Regions from separate parts of the Kitasatospora sp. NPDC101108 genome, predicted to be linked through region 1. Evidence: riboswitches for the same ligand, from Rfam matches in the RefSeq annotation. Region 1 holds a riboswitch; each other region holds the start of a gene.
The links. A riboswitch is a leader RNA that binds a small molecule or an ion and turns the genes downstream of it on or off. The one in region 1 is predicted to bind cobalamin.
Positions count from the first base shown of each region.

Region 2: it holds a riboswitch for cobalamin, as region 1 does, so the genes downstream of both, ACZ6Z8_RS30905 (cobalamin biosynthesis protein) here and ACZ6Z8_RS08970 (ribonucleoside-diphosphate reductase subunit alpha) in region 1, are expected to answer to the same signal.
Region 3: it holds a riboswitch for cobalamin, as region 1 does, so the genes downstream of both, nicT (Nickel transporter NicT) here and ACZ6Z8_RS08970 (ribonucleoside-diphosphate reductase subunit alpha) in region 1, are expected to answer to the same signal.

Region 1 is NZ_JBVJLM010000003.1:141,526-144,772, forward strand. Features, by position in the region: gene ACZ6Z8_RS08965 (glycosyltransferase family 39 protein) at 1-954, shown strand, start outside; cobalamin riboswitch at 1,034-1,159, shown strand; gene ACZ6Z8_RS08970 (ribonucleoside-diphosphate reductase subunit alpha) at 1,351-3,247, shown strand, end outside.
Region 2 is NZ_JBVJLM010000019.1:77,422-80,668, forward strand. Features, by position in the region: gene ACZ6Z8_RS30895 (alpha/beta hydrolase family protein) at 1-198, opposite strand, end outside; gene ACZ6Z8_RS30900 (helix-turn-helix domain-containing protein) at 332-1,027, opposite strand; cobalamin riboswitch at 1,224-1,386, shown strand; gene ACZ6Z8_RS30905 (cobalamin biosynthesis protein) at 1,499-2,461, shown strand; gene ACZ6Z8_RS30910 (cobyric acid synthase) at 2,458-3,247, shown strand, end outside.
Region 3 is NZ_JBVJLM010000012.1:216,161-219,407, forward strand. Features, by position in the region: gene ACZ6Z8_RS25555 (hypothetical protein) at 1-617, opposite strand, end outside; gene ACZ6Z8_RS25560 (ArsR/SmtB family transcription factor) at 704-1,087, opposite strand; cobalamin riboswitch at 1,169-1,363, shown strand; gene nicT (Nickel transporter NicT) at 1,396-2,514, shown strand; gene ACZ6Z8_RS25570 (EamA family transporter) at 2,518-3,247, opposite strand, start outside.

The DNA.
Region 1 (3,247 bases):
TCGGCGGTCTTCGCGGCCCCCGCCCTGGTCCTCCTGGCCCTGGCCGGTGCCTGGCCGCACCGCCGGCCCGGCCCGGCCGCGCTGCGCGCCCTGCTGCTGGGCGCCGGCACCGTCCTCCTGCTGCTGCCCTACGGCCAGCTGGGGAAGGTCGCCCACTGGTCCCCCGCGCACGGCAACGCCCCCGGCTCGACCGGCTCCATCCTGCTAGGCACCCTCCAGTGGAGCGGCCTGTTCACCCTCCTCGCGGTGGCCGGCACGGTCTCGTACGTCCGCCGCGAGCAGATGAACGAACACGAGTCGCCCGAGAATGACGGCGCCGCCACCACCCGGGGCCAGCGCGTCCTGCTCGGCACCGTCCTGACCTTCACCGCACTGCTGATCCCCGCCGCCCACCTGTGGACCGGTACCTCCGGCGCGCTGTTCCGCCACCTCGGCTACGGCATGCTGCTCGCCGCCCCGCTCGCGGGGCTCGGCCTCACCCGGCTGGTCGGCGCCCACTTCCGCCACCCTCAGCTGGGCATCCTGGTCTGGGTCGCGCTCCTGGCCCTGGGCATGGAGCAGTCCGCCCTGCGCTACCAGAACGGGCCCGATTCCGGCCGCCTGCTGGCCGTCCTGAGGGCGCACGCCGTCCCCCAGGGCCACTACCTCACCGAGGTCGACGGACTCGCCGAGTACTACCTCGGCAGCGTCAGCAAGCCCGAGCAGTGGATCTCGGCGCAGGCCGGGACGGACTACCGCGATGACGCCGGAGTGCAGCACCGCGGCACGGACGGCAGCACGGCCGCGATCCGGAACGGCTGGTTCACCATGGTCGTTCTGGACAGCACCGCGCCGGAGGCCACCGACCGCGCGCTCAGCGCCGCTCTGACCGCCAGCGGGCACTACCGGCTGATCGCCCAATTCACCTCTCCGACGGGTGATTCGAGCACGTACAAGGTGTACCTGAAGCACTGATCGGCCGCCCGGCCCGTCGACACGCGCAACACGACAGGCACAACATATGGTGCCGCCGCAGTCAGCCGGCACTACATGTATGCTCACTCCTGCTGTCGATGCAGGGGAACCCGGTGGGAGTCCGGGACTGCCCCGCAGCGGTGTGCGGGCGGCTCCAGCAGCTGCGCCCGCGAGTCCGAGTACCTGCCGACAGCGTGCGCCACGGCCCTCCCGCAGAGGCCGCGCCGGCACTGAGCACCACCCCTCCGGGCCTCGCGGGCGGGCCGGGGAGACACCTCGCGCGGCGCTGTTTGCGTCCGCGCCGTGCTCCCCTGCCCAGATCGGCCCGGGTGACCCCGATCACGCCGCCGATCGCCGCCAGGAGAGAGCGCCTTGACCACCGCTGCCTCAGCCACCCTGCCCGCCCAGGGCTCCGGTTCCGCCTTCACCGACCCGACGGTCTCCGACCCCGGGGGCGCGCTGCTGCGGCTGCTCACCGACCGCAGCGCCGACCTCACCGAGGTCGACCCCGGCCATGTCGCCGCCGCCGCGCTGCGCGGCCGCCACGCCGGCTCGGACTTCGCCGAGCTGCGCGGGCTGGCCGTGGACGCCGCCGCGTCGATGATCGCCGAGGACCCCCAGTACTCGAAGCTCGCGGCCCGCCTGCTCGCCCTGGAGATCGTCGACGAGGCGAACAGCCAGGGCTCGGTCTCCTTCTCCGCCTCGATCGCCGTCGGCCACGCCGAGGGCCTGATCGGCGACACCACCGCGGCCTTCGTCGCCAAGCACGCCGCCGCCCTCGACGCCCTGATCGACGCCCAGGGCGACGACCGCTTCGAGTACTTCGGCCTGCGCACCGTGCAGTCCCGCTACCTGCTGCGCCACCCGATCACCCGCAAGGTCATCGAGACCCCGCAGCACTTCCTGCTCCGCGTCGCCTGCGGCCTGGCGGTCGGCGACTCCGAGCAGTCGGTGCGCGAGGTGGCCGAGCTGTACGGCCTGATGAGCCGCCTGGAGTACCTGACCTCCTCGCCGACGCTCTTCAACTCCGGCACCCGGCACCCGCAGATGTCCAGCTGCTACCTGCTCGACTCGCCGCTGGACAACCTGGACTCGATCTACAACCGCTACGCGCAGATCGCCCGGCTCTCCAAGCACGCCGGCGGCATCGGCCTGTCCTACTCGCGCATCCGCTCGCGCGGCAGCCTGATCCGCGGCACCAACGGCAAGTCCAACGGCATCGTCCCGTTCCTGCGCACCCTCGACTCCTCGGTCGCCGCCGTCAACCAGGGCGGCCGCCGCAAGGGCGCGGCCTGCGTCTACCTGGAGACCTGGCACGCGGACATCGAGGAGTTCCTGGAGCTGCGCGACAACACCGGTGAGGAGGCGCGCCGCACCCACAACCTCAACCTGGCCCACTGGATCCCGGACGAGTTCATGCGCCGGGTCAACGCCAACGCCGACTGGTCGCTGTTCTCCCCGGCCGACGTGCCCGAGCTGGTCGACCTGTGGGGCGAGGAGTTCGACGAGGCCTACCGCAAGGCCGAGCTGGCCGGCAAGGCCGTCCGCACCATCCCGGCGCAGACCCTCTACGCCCGCATGATGCGCACCCTCGCGCAGACCGGCAACGGCTGGATGACCTTCAAGGACGCCTCCAACCGCGCCGCCAACCAGACCGCGCTGCCGGGCCGCACGGTGCACTCCTCCAACCTGTGCACCGAGATCCTGGAGGTCACGGACGACTCCGAGACCGCCGTCTGCAACCTCGGCTCGGTCAACCTCGGCGCCCACGTGGCTGCCGGCGCCTCGGCCGACGACCTGCTGGGCGCGATGGACTGGGAGCGCCTGGACGCCACCGTCCGCACGGCCGTGACCTTCCTCGACCGCGTGGTGGACATCAACTTCTACCCGACCACCGAGGCCGGTACGTCCAACTCCCGCTGGCGCCCGGTCGGCCTCGGCGTGATGGGCCTGCAGGACGTCTTCTTCAAGCTGCGGATCGACTTCGACTCGGCCGAGGCCAAGCAGCTGTCGACGCTGATCTCCGAGCGCATCATGCTCACCGCCTACGAGCGCTCCGCCGACCTGGCCGAGCAGCTGGGCCGCCACGAGGCCTACGGCGAGACCCGCGCCGCCCGCGGCGAGCTGCACATCGACCACTTCCCGACGGCCGCCCCCCAGTGGGCCGACCGCTGGACCGCCCTGCGCGCCCGCATCGCCGAGACCGGCCTGCGCAACTCGCTGCTGCTCGCGATCGCGCCGACCGCGACCATCGCGTCCATCGCCGGTGTGTACGAGTGCATCGAGCCGCAGG
Region 2 (3,247 bases), on a different contig from region 1:
CAGGCTCTCGGGGCGGCGGCTGAACGTGACCCGGCCGGCGCCGAGGCTCCGCACCACCACCGGCCCCGCCTCCGGCTCGACCGGCCCCTGCACCCCGGGGCGGACCATCCGCTCGGAGGCCCGGCGGCCGACTACCAGGACGGCGGCCCCCGCCCCGACGGCGGCGGCCGCCACGACGGCTGCGGTTCCCCAACGCATTTCGTTCCCCGCTCTGTTTCACGGACCGGACGGTGTTCGAGCACCAGTCCACCGGAGTTCCGCCGTTCCGGCCACCGGGCCGACCCGTCCGGGGGACGGCCGGTGGGCTGTCGGGCTGTCGGGCCGGTGGCGGTCAGACCGGGATGGCGGGGCCCTGGATGCTGAGGAGGTGCCAGAAGCGGGGGGTGAGGGGCTGCGTGGCGGTGCGGGGCTGGGTGGTGGTGCCCCAGTGGGAGGGGACGTGGTGCTCCTGGTGGAGGACCGGGAGGACGGCGGCGAGGTCGGCCTCCGGGACGGGCACCAGGCGGGCGAGCGGGCCCAGGTGGGGCTGCCAGCGGGCGGCCACGCACTGGCGCAGGAGGCGGTCGAGGGCCTCGCCGCGTCCGGTGGCCTCGACCAGTTCGGTCAGCCGCAGGCCCAGCACCTGGGCGAGGGCGTGGGTCCGGTCCGGGTCACCGTCCCACTGGCCGGTCAGCTCGGCCTGCCGGTAGGCGGGCAGCGACACTCCGGCCCGCTCGGCGACGGTCTCCTGGGGGAGCTCCCGGGCGAGGCGGTGGTCGCGCAGGCTCACCGGGCGGCCGTCCATCAGTTGGTCGGCCGGGCACCAGAGGGCCCTGGCCAGTGCGACGAACTCGGCCTCGCCGGGGCGCAGGTCGCCGTTCTCCCAGGCGAGCACGTGGCCGGGCAGCAGTCGTACGCCGTGGGCGGCCATGCCCTCGGCGACCTGCTCGGGGGTCAGCCCGAGGCCGGCCCGGTGGGCGCGGGCGGCCTCGGGTGAGAACGGGACGGGAGAAGGGGCGGCAGTGGTGGGGGACTTTCTGCGGCGCATGGCACCGAACCGTAGGTGCGGTGCCCGGCCCGGCCCAGCCGACGAACGCACGAAGCGGAGCTGACGGGCCCTCCCCCGCGCTGGGCGATCACACAGGTCCGGTCCCCGTGCCGGGTGTGACCGACCCCTCTTTGACCTCGGTTGACTCCCGGTTCGGCCGCGTGATGGGATCCTGGGGCCAAACGGAGGCATGGAGAGGAAGCCGGTGCGAGTCCGGCGCGGTCCCGCCACTGTCACCGGGGAGCACGCTCGGAATCCCTCCTCGCCCGCCGTCGCGCAGGAGGGGCCCATCACGGCGGGCCGTCAGAAGCCGCCGCTGGAAGGCCCGGGGGTGCGTTCGACCCGGAAGCCAGGAGACTCTCGGCCCCCGGTACGTCGATCCAGGGCGCGGACCCTGAGTGAGGACACCCACGCGATGCAGGCTGCCCCGCCCCGTCCGGCCCCGAGCTGCCCGTCGAGCTGCCTGCCGCCGTGCGCCCGCTGACCCGGGCCGCCGTCTTCGCGCTCGGGGCCGTCGCGGGCTACGCCGCCGACGCCCGTTTCGCCGACCCGCGCCGCGGCCACCCCGTCGCCCTGTTCGGCAGCGCCGCGACCCGTCTGGAGCGGCGCGTGTGGCGTGACGACCGGACCGCCGGAGCCGGGTACACGGCGCTGTGCGTGGGCGCGGTCGCGGCCGGCGCGCTGGCGCTGGACCGTACGGTCGGGCGCCGTCCGACGGGCCGGGCCGCGCTGGCGGCCGCCGCGACCTGGACGGTGCTCGGCGGCACCTCGCTGACCCGGGAGGCGCGCACCATCGGCCGCTCGCTGGCCGCGGGCGATCTGACGGCCGCCAGGGAGCGGCTGCCGCACCTGTGCGGGCGGGATCCGAGCGCGCTGGACGGACAGCAGATCGCCCGGGCGGTGGTCGAGTCGGTGGCCGAGAACACCGCCGACGCCGTGGTGAACGCGCTGGCCTGGGGCGCCCTGGCCGGCACCCCGGGGCTGCTGGCCTTCCGCGCCGTCAACACCCTGGACGCCATGGTGGGCCACCGCTCGCCCCGCTACGCCCGCTTCGGCTGGGCCTCCGCCCGGCTGGACGACGTCGCGGGCTGGCCGGGCGCCCGGCTGACCGCGCTGCTGACGGTGGCCGCCGCGCCCGAGCCGCGGACCGCCTGGCGGGTCTGGCGCCGGGACGGCTCCGCGCACCCGAGCCCGAACGCGGGCCAGGCCGAGTCGGCCTTCGCGGGCGCGGTGGGCGTACGGCTCGGCGGGACGCTCCGGTACGGCGAGCGGGTGGAGCACCGGCCGGTGCTGGGCGCCGAATTGCGGCCGGTGACGGTGGACGACATCGAGCGGGCCTGCACGCTGTCCCGGCGGGTGGGCGCACTGGCGCTGGGTACGACGGTCGCGGGGCACGTCCTGCTGCGGATGCTGTTCGGGAGGGGTGGAGCATGAACAACGCGCTGCTGGTCGCCGGGACGACCTCGGACGCGGGCAAGAGCGTGGTGACGGCCGGGATCTGCCGTTGGCTGGTCCGTCAGGGCGTGCGGGTGGCGCCGTTCAAGGCGCAGAACATGTCGCTGAACTCCTTCGTCACCGCCGACGGTGCCGAGATCGGCCGCGCCCAGGCGATGCAGGCGCAGGCCGCCCGGGTGGAGCCGGAGGCGGCGATGAACCCGGTGCTGCTGAAGCCCGGCGCGGACGGCCGCAGCCAGGTGGTGCTGCTCGGCCGGCCGGTCGCCGAGGTGGGCGCGCTGGACTACCGCGAGCGCAAGCCCGTTCTGCTGGAACGCGCCCTGGAGTGCCTGGCGGACCTTCGCCGGCGCTACGACGTGGTGGTGTGCGAGGGCGCCGGGTCGCCCGCGGAGATCAACCTGCGCGACCGGGACATCGCCAACATGGGTCTGGCCACGGCCGCCGCCCTGCCCGTGGTGGTGGTCGGGGACATCGACCGCGGCGGGGTCTTCGCGGCGATGTACGGGACGCTGGCGCTGCTGTCCGCGGAGGACCAGCGGCACGTGGCGGGCTGGTTCGTCAACAAGTTCCGCGGCGACGCCCGGCTGCTGGCGCCCGGCCTGGAGATGCTGCACGAGCTGACCGGCCGTCCGGTGCTGGGCACCCTGCCGATGCTGCCGGGGCTGTGGCTGGACGCCGAGGACTCGCTCGACCTGTCCACGGTGGTGGACCGGGCGGAGGGGCCCGGACCGCTCGGGGCGGACGTGCTGCGGGTGGCCGTGGTGC
Region 3 (3,247 bases), on a different contig from region 1:
ACGACGACGAGCCGGCGGCCGTCGACGGCGCCGAGCGCGGCGCGGTAGCCGTCGCGGGAGCGTTCGCTGCGCAGGATCCGGTCGAAGCAGGGGTCGCCGACGACCCGGGCGACGTCCAGCGCCTCGGGGCAGGAGACCCGCAGCCGGTCCAGCTGTTCGGGGTGGGAGAGGCCGAGGACGTCGACGAACACCCGTCCCTGGTGGGTGAGTTCACGGCGGGAGAGGCCGGCCGCGCTGACCGTGTCGCCGGTGGACTCGGTGACCAGGCGGTTGTAGCCGGCGCCGTGCGGCAGTACGACCAGGTGGGCGTCCAGGCGGTGCATGGAGGCGTGGACGGCGCAGGCGACGGCCAGGTCGAAGCGGCGCCGGACGGCGTCCTCCCAGTCCAGCACGGTGTAGCCGGGCAGGCCGTGGAGGAAGTCGTCCAGGGCGCGGTCGGCGAAGGCGGAGCCGGGGTTGACGGTGAAGTACCGCTCGATGCCGTCCGGGTCGAGCAGGGTGAGGACGTCCAGGACCCTGGTGGCCGAGGTGAGGGTGCGGGCGACCGCCAGCACGCGGGCCCTGACCGGGCGGGTGTTCCAGCGGTCGGCGGGCCAGACGTGGGGGTGGGACGGCACATCGTGATCGTACTCATCCGGCCGCGCTGCGGCGTGGTTCGCCGAGTGTCGGTCAGTCCGCGGTCCGGGGCGGTTCGCGGTGCCGGTCAGCCCGCGGCTGCGGCCGGCTCCTCGTGCTCGGCGGCGGCGCACTCGTCGAGGAGGGGGCGCATGCCGTCGTCCACGAGCCGGTAGCGCACCACGCGTCCGTCCTTGTCACCGGTGACCACTCCCGCGGTGCGGAGCAGGCGCAGGGCCTGGGAGACGGCGGGGTCGCGCATGCCGGTGGCCACGGCCAGGTCGCTGACGGCGAGCGGGCCGGCCCGGTGGAGGGCGAGCAGCAGGGCGAGCCGTCCGGGGTCGGAGAGCAGGGAGAACCGCTCGGCCCAGGAGCGGACGTGCTCGGTGTCACCGATGGCGGCGATGGCTTCGCAGACCCGGTGTCCGTCGATGGTGCGGTGGCCCGCGCGGTCGGCCGGTACGAGATGCATGCGGACATTCTGGCAGCTCACGACCTGTGATCCTGAACACCTGCACAGGTGCGCAACCTTGCGAGGGTGCGGTCCTGCCCCTACGGTGTTCCCCGCCGTGGTGCTCGGGAAGACCGGTGACGGACCATCAACAGGTCCCAGTCCGGAGCGGCCCTCGCCACTGTGATCGGGGGGTGGTTTGTCCGGACCCACGTGCCACTGGGCGCCTCGTGCGCCTGGGAAGGCGGGTCCGGAAGTCCCGTAAGCCAGGAGACCGGCCACGGCATCTCACGAAGTCATTCCACGAGGTGCTGGAGCGTGATCCGAAGATGACCCTGCCCGAAACCGCCACTCCTGCTGAGGCGGCCCCCTCCGTCCTGCCCACCTTCCGGTGGAAGCGCGAGGACACCATCCGTACCGCCGGGCTGATGGGGGTGATCCTGGCCATGCACGTGGTGGCGTTCGGGACGCTCGTCTTCCTGGTCGCCCCGCACGACTACGCCGTCGGCACCCAGGTCTTCGGGGTCGGCCTCGGCATCACCGCGTACACCCTGGGCATGCGGCACGCCTTCGACGCCGACCACATCGCGGTGATCGACAACACCACCCGCAAGCTGATGGCGGACGGCAAGCGCCCGGTCTCGGTGGGCTTCTGGTTCGCGCTCGGCCACTCCTCGATGGTGGTCATCATGGCCGCCCTGGTGGCGGGCGGCGCCCAGCTGGCGAACACCCTGATGGACGACGACTCGGCCACCCACAAGTGGCTCGGGGTGGTCGGCACCACGGCCTCCGGCGCCTTCCTCTACCTGATCGGCGCGCTCAACCTGGCGGCGCTGCTCGGCATCCTCAAGGTGTTCCGCTCGATGCGGGCCGGGAGGTACGACGAGGCCGAGCTGGAGGAGCACCTCAACTCGCGCGGCCTCATGGCCCGGATCCTCAACCGGGCGACCCGCTCGATCACCCGGCCCGGGCAGATGTTCCCGGTCGGCATGGTGCTGGGCCTGGGCTTCGACACCGCGACCGAGGTGACCCTGATGGTGATGGCCGGTTCGGGCGCGGCGGCCGGGCTGCCCTGGTACGCGATCATCTGCCTGCCGCTGCTGTTCGCGGCGGGGATGAGCCTGTTCGACACCCTGGACGGGACGTTCATGAACTTCGCGTACCAGTGGGCCTTCTCCAACCCGGTGCGCAAGGTGTACTACAACCTGACCATCACCGGGCTGTCGATCGCGGTGGCCTTCATCATCGGCACCATCGAGCTGGTCGGGGTGCTGCACGAGAAGCTCGACCTGACCGACCCGGTGACCGGGTTCATCGCGGACATCTCGCTGGACAACGTCGGCTACGCGATCGCGGGGCTGTTCGTGGTGGTGTGGGCGATCGCCATCGCGTACTGGAAGCTGGCGGGCGTCGAGAAGCGCTGGACGCCCGCCGAGCCGCCGAAGTAGCGGTCACGCCGCGGCGAGCAGCAGGGTGCCCGCGACGGCGAGCCCGGCGCCGACCACCTGGACCGGGCGCAGCCGCTCCTTGAGCACCCCGCGCGCCATCAGCGCGGTGACCACGGGGTAGAGCGAGGCGAGCACGGCGGCCACCGCCGCCGAGCCGCCGTGCGAGGCCAGCGCGTAGGTGGCGTTGCCGGCCACGTCGACCAGGCCGACGCCGGTGAGCAGGGGCAGTCGGGAGCGCAGCTCCGGCAGCAGCCCGGAGGTGTCGGTGCCGCGCGGGCCGACCAGCAGCGCGGCACCGCCCACGACGACGTTGACCAGCCGCTGGACGCACAGCACGAGCAGCAGTCCGCCGCCGGCCGAGGCCTGCGAGAGCAGGGACATGTTGGCGCCGAAGCCGAACGCGGCGGCCAGGGTGAGCAGCAGGGCCGTGCGGGCGGCGGACGGCCCGCCGCGTTCGGGGCCGCCGGCCAGCACCACGCCGGCCACCGCCACCGCGATCCCGGCCAGCTGGCCGAGGCCGGGTCGCTCGCCGAGCGCGAGCCCGACGCCGACCGGGACCACGACGCCGACGGTGGCCAGCGGGGACACCACGCCCATCGGGCCGAGCGCGAGCGCCCGGTAGAAGGCGAGCATCGCGAACGGGCCGATCACCCCGGCGGCGACGGCGTTCCAGAGCGCGGGCGAGGCATCGGCCCAGCCGCCGGTGGCCAGGACCGCGAGGAGCAGGACGACG